3 regions of the Laribacter hongkongensis DSM 14985 genome follow, and region 3 is predicted to be linked to each of the others. Evidence: predicted binding sites of a transcription regulator. Region 3 holds the regulator's gene; each other region holds the start of a gene.
The links. Region 3 encodes FNR, which switches genes on or off when oxygen is low (the NO sensors DNR and NnrR bind a similar motif). Its sites were predicted from a motif close to TTGATNNNNATCAA; they were not measured.

Region 1: a site for FNR is predicted at 3,221-3,234, ahead of G542_RS0100895 (universal stress protein). Genes of this name have one in related genera too.
Region 2: a site for FNR is predicted at 4,030-4,043, ahead of G542_RS0106185 (M61 family metallopeptidase). Genes of this name have one in related genera too.

Annotation. Positions count from the first base shown of each region.
Region 1 is NZ_AUHR01000001.1:181,923-188,132, reverse strand. Features, by position in the region: gene prfA (peptide chain release factor 1) at 1-987, shown strand, start outside; gene G542_RS0100910 (YbaN family protein) at 1,157-1,558, opposite strand; gene G542_RS0100905 (YgaP family membrane protein) at 1,642-1,872, shown strand; gene G542_RS15500 (SAM-dependent methyltransferase) at 1,935-3,128, opposite strand; gene G542_RS0100895 (universal stress protein) at 3,364-3,855, shown strand; gene G542_RS0100890 (DeoR/GlpR family DNA-binding transcription regulator) at 3,934-4,701, opposite strand; gene glpK (glycerol kinase GlpK) at 4,835-6,210, shown strand, end outside.
Region 2 is NZ_AUHR01000005.1:79,255-85,464, reverse strand. Features, by position in the region: gene ccoG (cytochrome c oxidase accessory protein CcoG) at 1-326, opposite strand, end outside; gene ccoP (cytochrome-c oxidase, cbb3-type subunit III) at 541-1,464, opposite strand; gene G542_RS0106200 (cbb3-type cytochrome oxidase subunit 3) at 1,461-1,664, opposite strand; gene ccoO (cytochrome-c oxidase, cbb3-type subunit II) at 1,676-2,290, opposite strand; gene ccoN (cytochrome-c oxidase, cbb3-type subunit I) at 2,313-3,740, opposite strand; gene G542_RS0106185 (M61 family metallopeptidase) at 4,074-5,864, shown strand; gene G542_RS0106180 (MFS transporter) at 6,127-6,210, opposite strand, start outside.
Region 3 is NZ_AUHR01000006.1:151,275-157,484, forward strand. Features, by position in the region: gene G542_RS0107710 (peptidoglycan DD-metalloendopeptidase family protein) at 1-326, shown strand, start outside; gene rpoS (RNA polymerase sigma factor RpoS) at 371-1,321, shown strand; gene fnr (fumarate/nitrate reduction transcriptional regulator Fnr) at 1,388-2,143, opposite strand; gene hemN (oxygen-independent coproporphyrinogen III oxidase) at 2,245-3,657, shown strand; gene alr (alanine racemase) at 4,099-5,178, opposite strand; gene G542_RS0107735 (DedA family protein) at 5,299-5,922, shown strand; gene G542_RS0107740 (DedA family protein) at 5,940-6,210, shown strand, end outside.

The DNA.
Region 1 (6,210 bases), on a different contig from region 3:
ATGGACGCCTACCGGCGGCTGACCCGCGAGCACGCCGAGCTGACGCCGGTGGTGGAGCAATACCTGGCGTGGCGGCAGACCGAAGCCGACCTCGCCTCCGCGCGCGACCTGCTCGACGACCCGGACATGAAAGAGCTGGCCGAAGCCGAGCTGTCCGACGGCCAGGAGCGGCTGGCCGTCCTTGAGCTGGAGCTGCAAAAGCTGCTGTTGCCCAAGGACCCCAACGACGAACGCAACATCTTTCTGGAAGTGCGCGCCGGTACCGGCGGCGACGAAGCCGCCCTGTTTGCCGCCGACCTGTTCCGCATGTACTCGCGCTACGCCGAGCGCAACCGCTGGCAGGTGGAAATCGTGTCGGCCAGCGAAAACGACCTCGGCGGCTTCAAGGAAGTCATTGCCCGCATCGTCGGCTTCGGTGCCTATTCGCGGCTGAAATTCGAATCGGGCGGCCACCGGGTGCAGCGGGTGCCGGCGACGGAAACCCAAGGGCGCATCCATACGTCCGCCTGCACGGTGGCGGTGATGCCGGAAGCCGACGAACTGGCCGCCGTGGAGCTGAACCCGGCCGACCTGCGCATCGACACCTTCCGCGCCAGCGGGGCGGGTGGCCAGCACATCAACAAGACCGACAGTGCCGTGCGGGTGACGCACCTGCCGACCGGCATCGTGGTCGAATGCCAAGACGACCGCAGCCAGCACAAGAACAAGGCGCGTGCGCTGGCCGTGCTGGCCGCGCGCATCCAGGACGTGCAGCAACGTGCCAGGCAGCAGAAGGAAGCGGCCGAACGCAAGAGCCTGATCGGCTCCGGCGACCGCAGCGAGCGCATCCGCACCTACAACTTCCCGCAGGGGCGGGTGACCGATCACCGCATCAATCTGACGCTGTACCGGCTGGATGCCGTGATGGACGGCGACCTGGCCGAGCTGACCGATGCCCTGACGGCCGAGCACCAGGCCGAACTGCTGGCGCAACTGGCTGGGGACTGAGCGCAATCCGGACCGTCACGGGCAAATGCTCAGGACGGGCCGGACAGCTTCACGAATAAACGGCGGTCGCTGACGGATGATGCCGTGCGCCAGTCCGGCCACCGGGCGGGACGCCTTGCCGGGGACGGTGATCCTGCTCCGGACAGGGCCGCGGCGGGACCTGGCAGGTTCAGCCTGCTGTGCCGGCCGGCTGGTGCGATGGTACGGATCGCGGCTCCGGCCGGCGCCACAGCCACACGGCCATGCCGGCCAGTACCAGCGTGACCAGTAACGCAATGACTGCCTGCCCGCGGCTGGTCAGGACGCCGACTGACAACAGCCACGAAACCGCCATCATGGCGATTGCCCAGTACTTGGCCCGACGCGGCACGGCCCGTTCGCGTTCCCAGCTGGTGACCATCGGGCCGAACAGGCGATGGCGGGCCAGCCAGCGGTGAAAACGCGGTGACGCCCGCGCCCAGCAGGCTGCCGCCAGCAGGACAAACGGCGTGGTGGGCAGCAGCGGCACCACGAGGCCGACAACCCCCAGGGCAAACGACAGGCAGCCGGCCAGCCAGAGCAAGTACTTCATGGGAAAGCCCTTTTCCGCTTGCAATCAACATTATATAAATTTATATTCTATGCTTTCGTAAAGAAGAAGCAGGGAGAGCGATCATGAAGCGCAACATCGGTAACACCGAACGCATTATCCGCATTATTGCCGGGCTGGTTATCCTGAGCCTGGTGTTTGTCGGACCGGCCACTCCGTGGGCCTGGCTGGGCCTGGTGCCGCTGATGACCGGCCTGCTGGGCTGGTGCCCGCCGTATGCCCTGCTGGGCATCAACACCTGCAAGGGCTGCAAGTCGTGTTCGTCATCCTGTTCGTCGACTTCCTGCAAGTCCTGATACCGGAATGAAAACAGTCCCGGAGCGCCTGTGCGGTCCGGGACTGTTTGCGTTTATTGCATTTACCAGCGTTCGACCGGTGCGCCGTACCAGTAGGACAGGGTCCGGGGCGGATGCCGGGCCGGGCCGAGGCTGACCAGATACTGGTGCAGGTCGATGCCGCCGGCGCGGAAGGCGGCTGCGCAGCCCTTGAGGTACAGGTACCACATGCGGCAGAAGGTTTCGTCAAAGCGGGCCCGTACCTGGTCGATGGCGGCCTCGTAATTGGCCAGCCAGCAGTCGAGGGTGTGGGCGTAATGCAGCCGCAGGCTTTCCTGCGCCAGCAGGTGGAAATCATGCTGCTGCATGTGGGCGAGGACCTGCGGCGGGAACGGCACCTCGCCCCCTGGGAAGATGTATTTTTCCACCCAGCTGTTGGTGCCGCCGTCGGCCTGGCCGGTGATGGTGTGCAGCAGCATCAGCCCTCCCGGTTTCAGGCAGTGGGACACCCGCTCGAAAAAACGGGCCGAATGCTGGTGACCGACGTGTTCGAACATGCCGACGCTGACCACCTTGTCGAATTCCGGCTGCGGTTCGAGGTCGAGCCAGTCCTGCAGGCGGATTTCGATCCGGTCGGCCAGCCCGGCTTCTGCCACCCGTTCACGGGCCAGTGTGGCCTGTTCCTCCGACAGCGTGATGCCCACGCCGCGCACGCCGTACTGCCGGGCGGCACGGATCAGCAGTCCGCCCCAGCCGCAGCCGATGTCCAGCAGGCGTTCGTCCGGTGCCAGTGCGAGCTTGACCAGCGTGTGGTCGATCTTGGCCTGCTGGGCTTCCGCCAGCGTCATGTCCGGCCGGGCAAAGTAGGCACACGAGTAGCTCATGCTGTCGTCGAGCCAGAGCCGGTAGAAGTCGTTGCCAAGGTCATAATGGTGAGCAATATTGGCCTTTTGTTTCTGCTTCAGGCGCATGCGGTCGAGCGTGCGCACGACGCTGGCCATGCGCGCCAGCGGTCCGTCCAGCAGCTGGCGGTTGCGGTAGAGCACGTCCAGCAGGGCATTCCAGTCACCGCGGATATCCAGTCCGCCGTGCATGTAGGCCTCTCCCAAAGCCAGTATCGGGTCCTCGCTGCCAAAGTCCGGTTCCTGCGCGAAATGCAGGATGAATAAGGGATTTCCCTGACCAAACTGTCGCTGGCTGCCATCCCACCAGACAATGGCAAACGGTGCGCCGTGCAGACGTGAAAACAGGGCGGTCAGGGCAGGCTTGGTCAGCATGGACGGGTCCTTTCGGTAATGCGTGAAACAGTATCCCCAGCATAGAAGCTGGTTCCGGACTGTCCACGTCGGGCCGAATCGAAGGTCAAGCCTTGTTTCATATCAAGGGCTTTGCCGAAAATGACGTTGACGTTCGCGGACGGGGACTTGATTGCGTTATTCTGGCCGCGTCGTTCGAGGGTCGCGCGCAGGACCGGGCTGTCCGTCCGTCGCCGTACCGCATCAAGGAGTGCTCATGTATCAACACATCGTGGCGTCAATCGACGAAAGCGATAACGCTAACCTCGCGCTGGAACAGGCCATCGAGATTGCCAAGCTTTCCGGTGCCACCCTGCACCTCGTGCATATCGTCAACCTGTTCGAGCTGGCGCTCGAAGAATACGTGCTGGCGGACAAAAGCAAGCTCGAGGCACTGGCACAGGAGCACGGCGCGGCCCGGCTGGAGCCGGCCGCCGAGCATGTCCGCGCCGCCGGACTGGTGCCGGAATGCTACGTCACCAACTGCTGGGGCGGCGGTGACGAGATTGCCGACTGCCTGCTGGAATACGGCCACAGCGTCAAGGCCGGCCTGCTGGTGCTGGGTACGCACGGCCGCAGCGGCCTGATGCACGTGATGATGGGCAGCGTGGCCGAGGCGGTCATGCGCAGCAGCGACATTCCGTTGCTGACCGTGCGCTCGCCGGCCGGAGAAGCCTACGAGCCGGGTCGTCGCCGGCTGGTGCTGTAACGGCCGCAGGGCGGTCGCTTCCGGGAGCACAAAAAGGGCACGCCGCAGCGTGCCCTTTCTCGTATCCGCATTCCGGGACTAGTGCTCGGCCACGTAGAGCCGGACGGCGTGCTCGGTGATGTGCGGCATCAGCTCGGGTGGCGGCGGTTCGTCGGTGAACACGGCGTTGACTTCGCTGATATGGCAGACCTTCATCATGGCACTGCGGCCGAACTTGCTCGAGTCGGCCACCAGTACCCGCTGGCGGGCATTGGCCATCATGGCCTTGGTGGCACGCACTTCGCGGTAGTCGAAGTCGAGCAGGGTGCCGTCGTTGTCGATGCCGTTGGCGCCCATGATGACGTAGTCCACCTTGAACTGGTCGATCATGTCGAGGGTGGCCACGCCGGTAATGCCGCCATCCTTGGCGCGGACCACGCCGCCGGTGATGATGACCTCGAAATCCGGCCGGCGGGTGATGATGCTGGCGATGTGGATGTTGTTGGTGATCACCCGCAGGTGCTGGTGGGCGACGATCAGTTCGCGCGCCACGGCCTCGATGGTGGTACCGATGCCCATGAACAGCGAACAGTCATTGGGCAGGTGCTCGGCCAGCAGTTTGGCGATGCGGGTTTTTTCCGACTGGTTTTTCACCTGCCGGGTGGCGTACTCCTCGTTCTCCACCGACGGACCGAGTGCAGCACCGCCGTGGAAACGGCGCAGCAGGTTTTCTTCCGACAGGGTGTTGATGTCGCGGCGAATGGTTTGCGGGGTCACGTCGAGCAGACGAGCCAGCTCCTCGATCGGCATGAAACCATTGGCCCGGACGAGTTTCAGAATCTGTTCATGGCGCGGCAAGCGATTCATGGTAGACGCAAGTGCTCGTGGGGGGGTCGTAAACCCAAATGTTTTTAGCATGATTGGCACGGTGCGCGCAAACGAAGCGGCCATGATGTGAAACGCGTGTGGCAGTTCGTTAGCGAAGATGAAAGGCAGGAAAATGAGCGGATTTTTGTTGGCGATTGATCAGGGAACCACCAGTTCGCGTGCCATGGTGTTCGACCGGCACAGCCGGGTGGTGGCCCGGGCCAGCCGTGAGCTGGAGCAGTTTTTTCCGGCGCCGGGCTGGGTCGAACACGACCCGGATGCCCTGTGGCGCGATGTCGAGGCGGTGACGCGCGAAGCGCTGGCGGCCTTGCCGGACGGTGCGGCCATTGCCGCCATCGGCCTGACCAACCAGCGGGAAACCACCCTGCTGTGGAACCGCCGTACCGGGCGGCCGCTGCATCGCGCCATCGTCTGGCAGGACCGGCGTACCGCACCGCTGTGCGAGCAGCTGGCCGGACAGGCTGCCATGGTCCAGGCACGTACCGGCCTGCTGCTCGATCCGTATTTTTCCGCCACCAAGCTGCGCTGGCTGCTGGATACCGTGCCCGGTGCCCAAGAGGCGGCCTGCCGGGGCGAACTGGCCTTCGGCACCGTCGACAGCTGGTTGCTGTGGCAGCTGACCGAAGGACGGGTACACGCAACCGACGCCACTAATGCCGCCCGGACGCTGCTGTTCAACATCCACACCCAGACGTGGGACGACGAGCTGCTGGCGCTGTTCGACATCCCGCGCTCGCTGTTGCCCGAGGTACGCGATTCGGCGGCCGATTTTGGCGAAACCCGGCTGTTCGGGGCGCCGCTGCCGATCCGTGGCGTGGCCGGTGACCAGCAGGCGGCCATGATCGGCCAGGCCTGCTTTGCGCCGGGGATGGTCAAGTCCACCTACGGCACCGGCTGCTTCATGGTGATGAACACCGGCAGCGTGCCGCTGGTATCACGCCACCGGCTGCTGACCACGGTGGCCTACCGGCTGGACGGCCGGCCCACCTACGCGCTGGAGGGCAGCATTTTCATCGCCGGCGCAGCCGTGCAGTGGCTGCGCGATGCCTTGCGGCTGATCGCCCACGCCGGGCAGACCGAGGCGCTGGCCCGCGAGCTGGATTCCAACGACGGCGTCTATCTGGTGCCGGCCTTTACCGGGCTGGGCGCCCCCTACTGGGACCCGCTGGCGCGCGGCACCATCACCGGCCTGTCACGCGATACCGGCATCAACCACATCGTGCGGGCGGCACTGGAGTCCGTGTGTTACCAGAGCCGCGACCTGCTCGATGCCATGCGCGCCGATGGCGTGGCACCGGCCTCGCTGCGGGTCGACGGCGGCATGGCGGCCAACGACTGGCTGATGCAGTTCCTCGCCGACATGCTGGCATTGCCGGTGGAACGGCCGGCGCTGACCGAAACCACGGCACTGGGCGCTGCCTGGCTGGCGGGCCTGGGATGCGGCTGGTATGCCGGACTGGACGAACTGGCCGTGCAGTGGCACCGGCA
Region 2 (6,210 bases), on a different contig from region 3:
CCAGCAATGGTCGTCCACAGGAACAGGCCAAATGCCGAAGCCATCAGGAATGCGGCAAGATAAATAAAATCCTGCGGGAAAAAGGTCAGGCCAAACAGGTAAAACTTGCGATTGACCAGATCGAACAACACTGCCTGCCGGCCGTTCCAACTCAGCCACGGCAATCCGTAATACAGCAGCTGGGTGAACAGCACCATGGCGATACGCCAGTTGGCAAACGTACCACTCGCTTTGCGCATGTAAATCTTTTTGCGGCTTTCGTAAAGTGCGACTTCTTTGACCCCATTGGGGGCTGAATCAACCGGCGGTTTATGCATGTCGTTCATGGTTTCCCAACCTAAACAAGAAAGCTCGACGGAACCCCGCAAATCGAGGCTCGACCCAACGTTCTCTTTCATTACTTCCATAATGTCCGAAATGGCAGAACACCAGACTATTTACTTATGCCCAAGAGTCATAAGTATATTATATGCAATTATAAAATGACACAGCCCGCGCATTGCACGGGCTGTGTTTTTGCAGCGATTGGATTCGCCCGACTTACTGCTGTGCAGCAGATTTCACGTTATTGGAGAGACCCCATACATAAGCAGTCAGCAGATGGACTTTGCCATCACCGAGGAAGTCCTTCCATGCCGGCATCTGGTTATTGCGACCATTGGTAATGGTTTCAATGATTGCCTTTTCAGTTCCACCGTACAGCCAGACGTTATCCGTCAGATTCGGAGCACCCAAGGCTTGATTGCCTTTACCGTCCGGACCGTGACAGGCGGCACAGACAGCCGTGAAGGTTTCCTTGCCACGGGCAGCACGCTCGGCGTCATGCTTCTTGCCGGACAGCGACATCACGTAGTTGGCAGCATCCTTTACCTTCTCCTCGCCGAATGCGGCACCCCATGCCGGCATTGCCCCGACGCGACCCGCAGCAATCGTAGTGTGGATCGTGGCTGCATCACCCCCCCACAGCCAGTCGTTGTCGGTCAGATTCGGGAAGCCCTTGGCACCCCGGGCATCGGCACCGTGGCATTGCATGCAATAGGTCTGAAACAGGCGCTGCCCCATCTCATGAGCCTTGGGATCGGCGGCAACAGTCTTGATGTCCTGCTTGAGGTAGGCATCGTACAGCGGCTGGTACTTGGCTTCGGCCTCAGCACGCTCGCTTTTGTACTGCCCCACCGAAGTCCAGCCACGAATACCCTTGAAAGTACCGAGCCCCGGATACAGCACCAGATAGACCACCCCGAAGACCAGAGTCAGGACGAACATCCACATCCACCATTTCGGCAGCGGGTTGTTGTACTCCTCCAGATTGTCGTCCCACACATGGCCCATGGTCTCGACTTCCTGACCCGGCTTGATCGTGGTCTTGGATTGCGTCAAGAGCAGGAGGCACAGACCGGCAATACCCACCACAACAATGGCGGTAATCCAGATGCTCCAGAAATCGCTTACAAAATCACTCATTGTTTTGCTCCGTTACGGGCAACCGGCTGCTTGCCGGCTGCCTGGCTTGTAACCGCATCATCATCCTGAAAAAGCAGGTTGGCAGCTTCTTCAAAGTGTGGCTTGGCCGACTTGCTGTAAGCCCAGAGGCCAATCAGCACAAAGCAGACAAAGCTCGCCACAGTGACAATGATGTGGATCAGATCGGCTACGTTTTCCATGGCCTGTCAGATCAGCGAGTGTTCTTGAGCGCAAGGCCCAGACCTTGCAGATAGGCAACCAGCGCATCCATTTCGGACTTGCCTTCCACTTCGCCCTTGCTCTTGGCAATTTCCTCGTCGGTATACGGTACGCCGACCTTGCGCAAAGCCGTCATCTTGGCAGCGACCGTATCGGCATCTGCCAGGTTACGCGACAGCCAAGGGAATCCAGGCATGTTCGATTCAGGAACCACGTCACGCGGATTGATCAGGTGCACACGGTGCCACTCATCCGAATAACGACCTCCTACGCGGGCCAGGTCCGGACCGGTACGCTTGGAACCCCACTGGAAGGGGTGGTCATACACGGATTCGCCGGCAACAGAGTAGTGGCCATAGCGTTCGGTTTCGGCACGGAACGGACGGATCATCTGCGAGTGGCAGTTGTAGCAACCCTCACGGATGTAGATGTCACGCCCGGTCAGTTGCAAGGCGGTGTAGGGTTTGACTCCTGCAACCGGCTGCGTGGTGGACTTCTGGAACATCAGCGGCAGGATTTCCACCAGCATGGCAATGCTGATGACCAGCAACGTCAGAACGATCAGATAGCCGACCTTCTCTTCAATAAGTTTCTGGATCTTGTCCATGTTGATTCTGACCTTTCTGCCTTTAGGCGTGGGCGTGAGCCGCTACGGCCGGGATCTGGGCATCAACAGCACGTCCCAGGGTCACGGTACGGAACACGTTGTAGGCCATGATCACCATACCGGAGAGGTACAGCAGACCACCCAACAGACGCACGAAGTGGTACGGATAGGTCACTTTGACCACTTCTGCAAATGCATAGGTCAGGGTGCCGTCCGGGTTCAGGGCGCGCCACATCAGGCCTTGCATCACACCGGAAATCCACAGCGCAGCGATATAGAGCACCACACCCACGGTAGCCAGCCAGAAGTGTGCTTCGATCAGTTTGGTCGAATACATTTCTTCACGGTTGAAGAGACGCGGGATCAGGTAGTACATCGAACCGATGGTGATGAAGCCCACCCAGCCCAAGGCACCGGAGTGCACGTGACCAATGGTCCAGTCGGTGTAGTGCGACAGGGCATTCACGGTCTTGATCGACATCATCGGGCCTTCAAAGGTCGACATGCCGTAGAACGACAGGGATACCACCAGGAACTTGAGGATCGGATCGGTACGCAGTTTGTGCCAGGCACCCGACAAGGTCATGATGCCGTTGATCATGCCACCCCAGCTCGGAGCCAGCAGGATCAGCGAGAACACCATGCCCAGCGACTGGGTCCAGTCCGGCAGGGCGGTGTAATGCAGATGGTGCGGACCTGCCCACATGTAGGTGAAGATCAGGGCCCAGAAGTGCACCACGGACAGGCGGTAGGAGTAGACCGGACGACCAGCCTGTTTCGGCACGAAGTAGTACATCATGCCCAGGAAGGCTGCGGTCAGGAAGAAACCTACGGCGTTGTGACCGTACCACCACTGGATCATGGCATCCACGGCACCGGCGTACGCGGAATAGGACTTGGTCAGGGTCACCGGAACAAAGGCACTATTGACGATGTGCAACAAGGCCACGGCCAAGATGAAAGCACCATAGAACCAGTTGGCGACGTAAATATGCTTGACCTTGCGGATCGCAATGGTGCCGAAAAACACAATTGCATATACCACCCAGGTCACGGCGATCAGCAGCTTGATCGGCCATTCCAGTTCGGCATACTCCTTGCCGAAGGTCATTCCCAGCGGCAGGGTAACAGCTGCCGCGACAATGACGACCTGCCAGGCCCAGAAGGTGAACGCAGCCAGCTTGTCTGAAATCAGACGTACCTGACAGGTCCGCTGAACGACATAATATGACGTAGCGAACAGGGCTGAGCCGCCAAAGGCGAAAATCACCGCGTTGGTGTGCAGAGGGCGCAGTCTGCCGAAGTGCAGCCACGGACCGATGTTGAGATCGGGCCAGACCAGCTGCGCGGCAATAATGACGCCCACCAGCATGCCGACGATGCCCCATACTACGGTCATCACGGCAAACTGGCGCACCACCTTGTAATTGTATGTGGATTGCGTCTCCATTGAGGTTTCTCCAAGGTTGCGAACGGGTAATCCGTAAAGTGCGCCGCACCGGCAAGCAAGACGGCAGCCTGCTCATGCGACACACATAAAGCGTGTCAATGGCGCCTAGCGGATCGAAAAGTAGTCACAGGCAGCCGGTTTATTCAATCAGCACACCTTTTGCAGCCGGGCATTTTAAAACAAAGCTCAGCGTTGAACTAGCTGAATCCTTTCTTAAAACTGCTCACCCAAGGCACCTGCCAGACCCTTCGGTGGCGATGGATATTATATTGTCATTCACGGTAACCCCTTGACCTGTATCAACTGCCCCTACCCCTTGCACCGGTAAACGTCATGATTTCCTGCATCCATTACACCATTGCCCTGCACGATCCAGCAGCCCATATTTATCGTGTAACCTGTTTTTTGAACGATGTTTCAGCACCATTTCAGGATTTTCGGCTGCCAAGCTGGATACCCGGCAGCTACATGATCCGGGACTTTTCCCGCCACCTCTCAACCCCGGTCGCGCGCGATGCCAATGGCAAATCACTGGTCGTTACGCCACTGGACAGTCATGGCTGGCGGGTAAGCGGAACTAAGGGCTCATTAAGCTTCAGCTATGAAGTGTTTGCCCACGACCTGTCGGTCCGGGGTGCCTGGCTGGACCGGCAACGCGGCTTTTTCAATGCCAGCAGCCTATGTGTTGAAGCTGTCGGCTCAAGTCACCTGCCACAGCGGCTGTCGCTGCAATCCCCGCAGCAGAATGACGTTGAAGGACACTGGCAAGTTGCTACAACCCTGCCTGCCGTTGAAACCGGTGCGGACGGTTTCGGCCACTACCAGGCCGAAAATTACGATGCCCTGCTGGATCATCCCTTCACGCTGGGCAGGTTCGATACCGTCCGGTTCACGGCAGAAAACGTCGGTTACGAAGTCATCGTTTCCGGCCGGCACCGAGGCGACCTCGAACGGCTGGCCTGTGACCTGCGCACGATCTGCGGCTGGCAAATCCGCTTTTTCGGTACCCCGGCCCCCTTCTCGCGCTACCAGTTCCAGCTCCAGCTGGGCGAAAACCTGTACGGCGGACTGGAGCACCGCGACTCCACGGCCCTGATGGCCAGCCGGCACGACTTGCCCGTCGCTGGCGACCCGGCCATCAGCGACGGCTACCTGTCACTGCTGGGTCTGTGCAGCCACGAGCACTTCCACGCCTGGAACGTCAAGCGCATCAAGCCGGCGGCCTTCACGCCCTACCGTCTCGACCAGCCCAACCATACCCGCCTGCTGTGGGCATTCGAAGGCATCACCTCGTACTACGACGACCTGACACTGGTCCGCAGCGGCCTGATCACGCCCGAACGCTATCTCGGCCTGCTGGCAAAAAGCATGACCCGGGTCCGCCGCAGCAGCGGCCGCCTCAAGCAGACCCTGTCCGACTCCAGCTTTGACGCCTGGACCAAGTTCTACAAACAGGACGAAAACAGCCCCAACGCCATCGTCAGCTACTACCAGAAAGGCGCATTGGCCGCACTGGCACTCGACCTGACCATTCGTCAGCGCAGCTCCGGCCGGCAGTCTCTCGACGATGTCATGCGGCAGCTGTGGCATGACTGGCAGCAAACCGGCGAAGGCGTGGCCGAAACAGGATGGGAAAGCACTGCATCGCGTACAACCGGACAGGACCTGGCAGGCTTTTTCGACCAGGCCATCCGCAGTACGCAAGACCTCCCGCTCGATGAACTGCTGGCACAGGCCGGCGTCCGGACAGACTGGCGCGCAGCCATGTCCTCGACCGACGAAGGCGGCCTGCCACCACCACCGTCCGCCTCCGGCCCCCGCCCCAGACTCGGCGCCCGTACCCGCAGCGAACAAGGCTGGCTGGTGGTGACACACGTACTGGACCACAGCCTGGCCCGCCTGGCCGGAATGGCCGCCGGCGACCTGCTGCTGGCGCTGGACGGATTGCGGCTGCGGGATCCGGACAAGGCATTCAGCCGTTACCAGGCTGGCGATGCCGTCACGTTTACCGTCATGCGTGACGATGAACTCTTGACCCTGCACGCCACCATTCCCGCCGCGGACACGGATACCTGCTGGCTGGACATGAGCGGCCAGCAGCAGCTCTGGTGCGCACCGGAATAATCCGCCCGGCCGGGTCATGCCTTCTCATGCGCAACGGGCATGACCCGCTCCATCACCAGAGCGTACCCTCTCCCCGGGCCCTGCCAGCCGCATCCGGTAGACGTACCGTCCGGACATGACGATTGGCAGCAGGCTTGCCTCGCCAGCGGCCAGGCTGGTTCACCGGCTTGACCGGGTGATTTTCCGCCCATGAAAAATGCCCTGCTGCCTGCCGGATTTCGCCGGCAGACAGCAGGGCATCAGACTGATGCAGCCGCCGCAGTTATTCGGTCTGCGGGTCGAACTGCTTGTCCTTGATGAACAGCGCCGGGATGACGCCGCAAATGAAGTAGGCCACGCCCATCAC
Region 3 (6,210 bases):
CGTCAAAATATGACGAGAGAACCAAAGGGGTAGACATTCCAGGCAAAATGGGTCAGCCTGTTCAGGCTGCTGCCGACGGCAAGGTGGTCTACAGCGGCACAGGATTACGAGGCTACGGAAAACTCATCATCATCAAGCACAACAAGGCTTTCCTGAGCGCCTACGCACATAACAACACCCTCTTGGTCAAAGAGGGACAGGCGGTCCGGAAAGGCCAGAAAATTGCCGAAATGGGCAACTCGGACGCAGACAAGACCAAACTGCACTTCGAATTGCGCCGCTACGGCAAACCGGTCGATCCATATAACTACATGCCGCAGCTCTGAGCCCGCACTCGCCGGAGCCTGACTGGCAGAGGGAAAATACCGACATGAGTAACAACGACATTGACCGTATCGACGATGAAGAAGTAGACGAACTCGAGGAAGACAAGCACGACGAAGAACAGGAAGCTGCAGAGGCTGAAGAGTCCGGCGGTCGTGCCTACGAAGAAGTAGCCGACGTTACCCAGATCTACCTCAATGACATCGGCAACAATGCTCTGCTGACTCCCGACGAAGAACGTGCCTTGGCGCGCCGGGTGGTACAGGGTGACTTCGAAGCCCGGCAGCGCATGATCGAACACAACCTGCGCCTCGTCGTGAACATTGCCAAGCATTACATCAATCGCGGCATGGCTCTGCTCGATCTGATCGAGGAAGGCAACATCGGCTTGATGCATGCACTGGAAAAATTCGATCCCGAGCGTGGTTTCCGCTTCTCGACCTACGCCACCTGGTGGATTCGCCAGTCGATCGAACGCGCCATCATGAACCAGTCGCGCACGATCCGTCTGCCCGTTCATGTCATCAAGGAGCTCAACGTCTACCTGCGGGCATCGCGTCATCTCGAAAGCCAGATTGGCCGCGATCCCACGATCGATGAAATTGCCCACCTTGTCGGCAAGCCACCGGAGGAAGTCCGCCGGGTCATGAGCCTCAACGAGCGCATGGCCTCTCTGGATGCGCCACTTGATATCGACCCCATGCTCACCATCGGCGAATCCATTCCCGACGAGCAGCAGGAAGAGCCGGACATCAAGCTGCACGGCATGCAGGTCAACCGCTACGTCCAGACTTGGCTGAAGCAGCTGACCGACAAGCAGCGGCTGGTCATTGAGCGGCGCTACGGGCTGAATGGCTACGAAATCTGTACTCTTGAAGAGCTTGCAGACAGCCTGAGCCTGACCCGTGAGCGGGTTCGCCAGATCCAGATTGAAGGACTCGAAAGCCTGCGGCGCATATTGCGACGCAAAGGTATCAGCAAGGACATGCTGTTCTAGCCAGAGCAAGAAAAAGCCCGCCATATGGCGGGCTTTGACAGCAATAACGAAGTGATGAAGACGAAATCAGGATTGCGGTGGTTGTGTGGCGGGAAGACATCCGCCTACCAGATCTTTCAGACGCTCGGGCTGAATCAGCTGGATATGCTTGTGCTCGACCGTAATCCAGCCTTGGGACTGGAACTTGGACAAGGTCCTGCTGACCGTTTCCAGCTTCAACCCCAGAAAGGAGCCGATTTCTTCACGGCTCATGCGCAGGATGAAATCGTTGGCTGCAAAACCGCGTGCCGAAAAGCGTTGGGACAGGTTAAGCAGGAATGCAGCCAGACGCTCCTCGGCCTTCATGTTGCCCAGCAGCAGCATGACCGACTGGTCTCGAACGATTTCACGGCTCATCAAGCGGAAGAAATGATGCTGCAGCGACGGAATCTCGCGCCCAAGGCTCTCCATGCGGACAAATGGCAATTCGCAGACCTCGGCATCTTCCAGTGCGACCGCATCACAGCCGTGGGCACCACTCGAAACACCATCCAGCCCCAGAAGCTCGCCGGACATCTGGAATCCGGTCACCTGCTCGCGGCCATCATGACTGGAAATGCAGGTCTTGAAAAAACCGGTACGAATCGCAAACATCGACTTGAACGGCTCGCCAGCCCGGAACAGGTATTCACCACGTTTCAAGCGCCGGCTTTGACGGATGACCGCATCAAGCTGACTCATCTCCTCCCGGTTCAAACCGATGGGGAGGCACAGCTCACGCAGGCTGCAGCTTGAGCAAGAGACCTTCAGTGTATGGGCGCAGATCGGGTTGTGTTCGGCCATAATATGCAAAAAGGTTAACTTTCAGTCCGGTCTTGACCATCATCAAAGGTTAGACTGTCCCACTCAGGCAAAGTACAGCAGTGCCTGAAAGGTATACCCAGATGACAAATTTTACTGAATCAGGCATCACGCCTGTGCAGTTCGTTTTTGACCGCGAACTGATCGAAAAACTCGATGGAAGCGGCCCTCGCTACACCTCCTACCCCACAGCGGATCGTTTTACTGATGCATTCAGCGAGGCCGATTATCACCATTGGCTGAAACAAAGGCAAATCGGCGCCTGCGCCCGAGGCGTATCATTATACGCTCATATTCCTTTCTGCAATACCGTTTGCTACTACTGCGCCTGTAACAAGATCATCACCAAAGACAAGTCACGCGCGGATACCTATCTGGATTATCTCGAGCGCGAACTGGCCCTGCATGCCGAGTACCTGCAAGGTCACCCGCAGCTGGCCCAGCTCCACTTTGGCGGAGGCACACCCACCTTCCTGTCGGATGCACAGATGACGCGCCTGATGCAGGCAATCGGCCGTCACTTCCAGCTCGTACCGCATGGCGAATACTCAATCGAAATCGATCCGCGCAAAGTCACGGCAGACAACGTCAAACACTTGGCCAGCCTTGGTTTCAACCGCATGTCGGTCGGCGTACAGGACTTTGACCCGCAGGTACAGACAGCCGTCAACCGCATCCAGAGCCTGGAAGAAACCCGCGCCGTCATTGATGCAGCACGAGCCAGCGGCTTCAAGTCCGTCAGCATCGACCTGATCTACGGCCTGCCGCACCAGACACTCGAATCGGTGCAGACCACGCTGGAAACCGTGCTCGAAATCCGTCCGGACCGGCTGGCTTTCTACAACTATGCACATCTGCCCACCCTGTTCATGCCGCAGCGGCGCATCAACGAGGCAGACCTTCCGTCACCATCGGCCAAGCTCGACATCCTGCAAATGGCCGTACAGACCCTCACCGATGCCGGTTATGTCTTCATCGGCATGGATCACTTCGCCCTGCCGGACGACGATCTGGCGGTTGCCCTGCGACAAGGACGCCTGCAACGCAATTTCCAGGGCTACTCCACCCACGCCGACCATGACCTGATTGCCATCGGCGTATCGTCCATCGGCAAGGTCGGTGCCAGCTACCACCAGAACGAAAAGGACATCGAGCGCTACTATGCCGCGCTGGATGCCGGTCATCTTCCGGTCATGCGCGGCATGCACCTGTCGGCGGACGACCTGCTGCGCCGGGCCATCATCCAGGCCCTGATGTGCCGCTTTGCCCTGTCGATGGATGCCATGGGAGAAAGCTTCGGCATCGACTTCCGGCAATACTTCGCCCCCGAGCTGGAACGACTGGCCGACCATGCCGATCTGGGACTGCTCACGATGGACGAAGAGTGGATCACCATCACGCCCAAAGGACGCTTCCTGATCCGGACCATCGCCATGGTCTTCGACCGCCACTTGCGCGAACGCACGACCAAAGCCAGGTACTCACGCACGATCTAGCGCCCACCCGGGCCGTAGCCGTCCCCGCCAGCGCAGGGATCCGGACTGACGGAACACAGGCCTGAGCCAGTTATTGCATGCACGGATGCCCCAAGGGGCATCCGTCTTTTTGTTTGTGTGGATACCAAGCGGGGTCCCCCGTCTGTCACCAGATTGCCCCCGGTTCGCACCCGGCAACCACCAGGCAAACCATGGCATCAGGATTGGCCGGACCTTGGCTGCTCGCCCGTCCGGCAGCAGCCCACTACGGAAATCCAGTCAAAGAGAAAGTTGACCAATAGCCCGCGCGCACAACCCGTCATGCACGGACCACACGGCACAACACCGGTATCACAGGCCTGTCCGTAGGGCACGCAGCCTCTTTGGTTCCGGTCCACGGCACCTCCGGCACAGGCAGATCAACTCCAGCCTGGTCTGAAGCACAGACAGGCCGGCCTGCACTCAGGCCCCAACCACCCTACGCGGCACACGTGGCGCCAAAGCGCACATCAGTTCATAACCGATGGTCCCGGCTGCCGTGGCCACGTCGTCGATCGACACACCATCACCGCCCCACAGCGTCACCCGGTCTCCGACACCAGCCTGCGGCAGACTGGTGAGATCAATGGTAAGCATGTCCATCGACACCCGCCCCACCAGCCGGGCAGGCTGACCGCCGATCGCACAGGGCGTACCGGCCGGCGCCACACGCGGATAGCCATCAGCATAACCACAGGCTACCACACCAATGCGCATCGGCCGGTCGGCCACGAATGTCGCGCCATAACCGACGGCATCTCCGGCTTGCAGCGACTGCACGCCAATGATGTCAGCCTCCAGCCGCATGGCCGGCCGCAGCCCCAGTTCAGCGGCCGACTGGTCGGCAAACGGACTGGCACCGTAAAGCATGATGCCTGGACGCACATACTGACGCCGGCTGGCCGGATGACGCATCAGCGCCGCCGAATTGGCCACGCACGACGGCAGGCCGAGCGAGGCATTGACTTCGTCAAAGCGGGACAACTGGGCGGCAATGCCGGGGTCGCCGTCGGCCGTGGCAAAGTGGGTCATCAGCCCCGCCAGACGGATGTCGTTGCGTGCCTGCAACCAGGCTGCGGCGCGTGGCGCCTCGTCGGGGCGGAATCCCAGCCGGTTCATGCCGGTATTGAGCTTGAGCATGACTTCAAGCGGAGCCGGCAAGCTGCCCTGCTTCAGCCAGTCGAACTGGTGCGCGGCATGAAACGGCACCGTCAGTTGCAGACGGGCAGCTTCCTCCAGTTCGGCACGGTCAAAGCAGCCCTCCAGCAACAGGATCGGCTGTCGCAGACCGGCCTCACGCAAGGTACGGGCCTGCTCGATGTTGATGAGGGCAAAACCGTCGGCCAGACCGGCCAGCGCTGCCGCCACCTGTTCATAACCGTGGCCGTAGGCATCGGCCTTGATGACGGCAAAGGCAAAACTTTCCGGAGAACAGGCTTTGGCTTGTTGATAATTGTGACGGATAGCGGCCAGATCGAGGGTCGCGCGGATCGGACGTGTCATGGGAAGTCGATTTAAGGCACCGCAAAGGCGGTTCTGGAGGGCTGTGATAGTATCAGTGTGTTAGTTGTTTCTGTTGTGGTTCCCCACCTTTTCCTACCGGATTTTCCGTACTGCCTGCTGATGGACATCCTGCAAACGCTGATCGAATTTTTTACCGGCTACGGCTACGCCGCTGTCTTTCTGGTGTTGCTGGCCTGCGGATTCGGTCTGCCGATTCCGGAGGACATCACCCTGGTCGCCGGCGGCATCATTTCCGGACTGGGCTACACACACGTGCACACCATGTTCGCCGTCGGCATGGCCGGCGTGCTGGCAGGTGATGCCACCATGTTCCTGATCGGCCGCCTGTACGGCCCACGGGTACGCCGGCTCAAGTTCGTGCGCAAGATCCTCACGCCATCGCGTTTCCGCATGGTGCAGGGCAAGTTCGCCCGCTACGGCAACTGGGTGCTGTTCGTGGCCCGCTTCCTGCCCGGCCTGCGCTCGCCGATCTTCCTGACTGCCGGCATGACCCGGCGCATCCCGTTCTGGCGCTTCCTGCTGCTGGATGGCCTCGCAGCGCTGATCAGCGTGCCGGTCTGGGTCTACCTTGGCTATTTCGGCGCCTACAACCGTGACTGGCTGATGGAAATGGTGCATCGCGGCCAGCACGGAGTCTTCGTGATCCTGGGCATCCTGGCCGTCGTGATCGCCGCAGTGTGGTGGCGGCGCCACCGCCGGGCGGCACTGCCGCCGGAAGCCTGACCCCGGGTTCCGGCTCCATGTCGAGCGCCTGGCTGGTCTCGCTCCTGAGTCCGCATGCGGCGCTTCTGGCCTTTGTCCTGCTGCTGGCAGGCGGTCTGGCCGTGCCGATACCGGAAGACGTGGTTCTGGTCAGCGCCGGCATCGTTGCCGGCCTTGGCCATGCCGGTCTGGCCGACATGCTGGTCATCACTTTTCTCGGAGTCCTGCTGGGCGACGTGGCGATGTACGCCATCGGCTGGCACTGGGGCGACCGCATCCGCCAGTGGCGCTTTTTCGACCGGCTGGTCA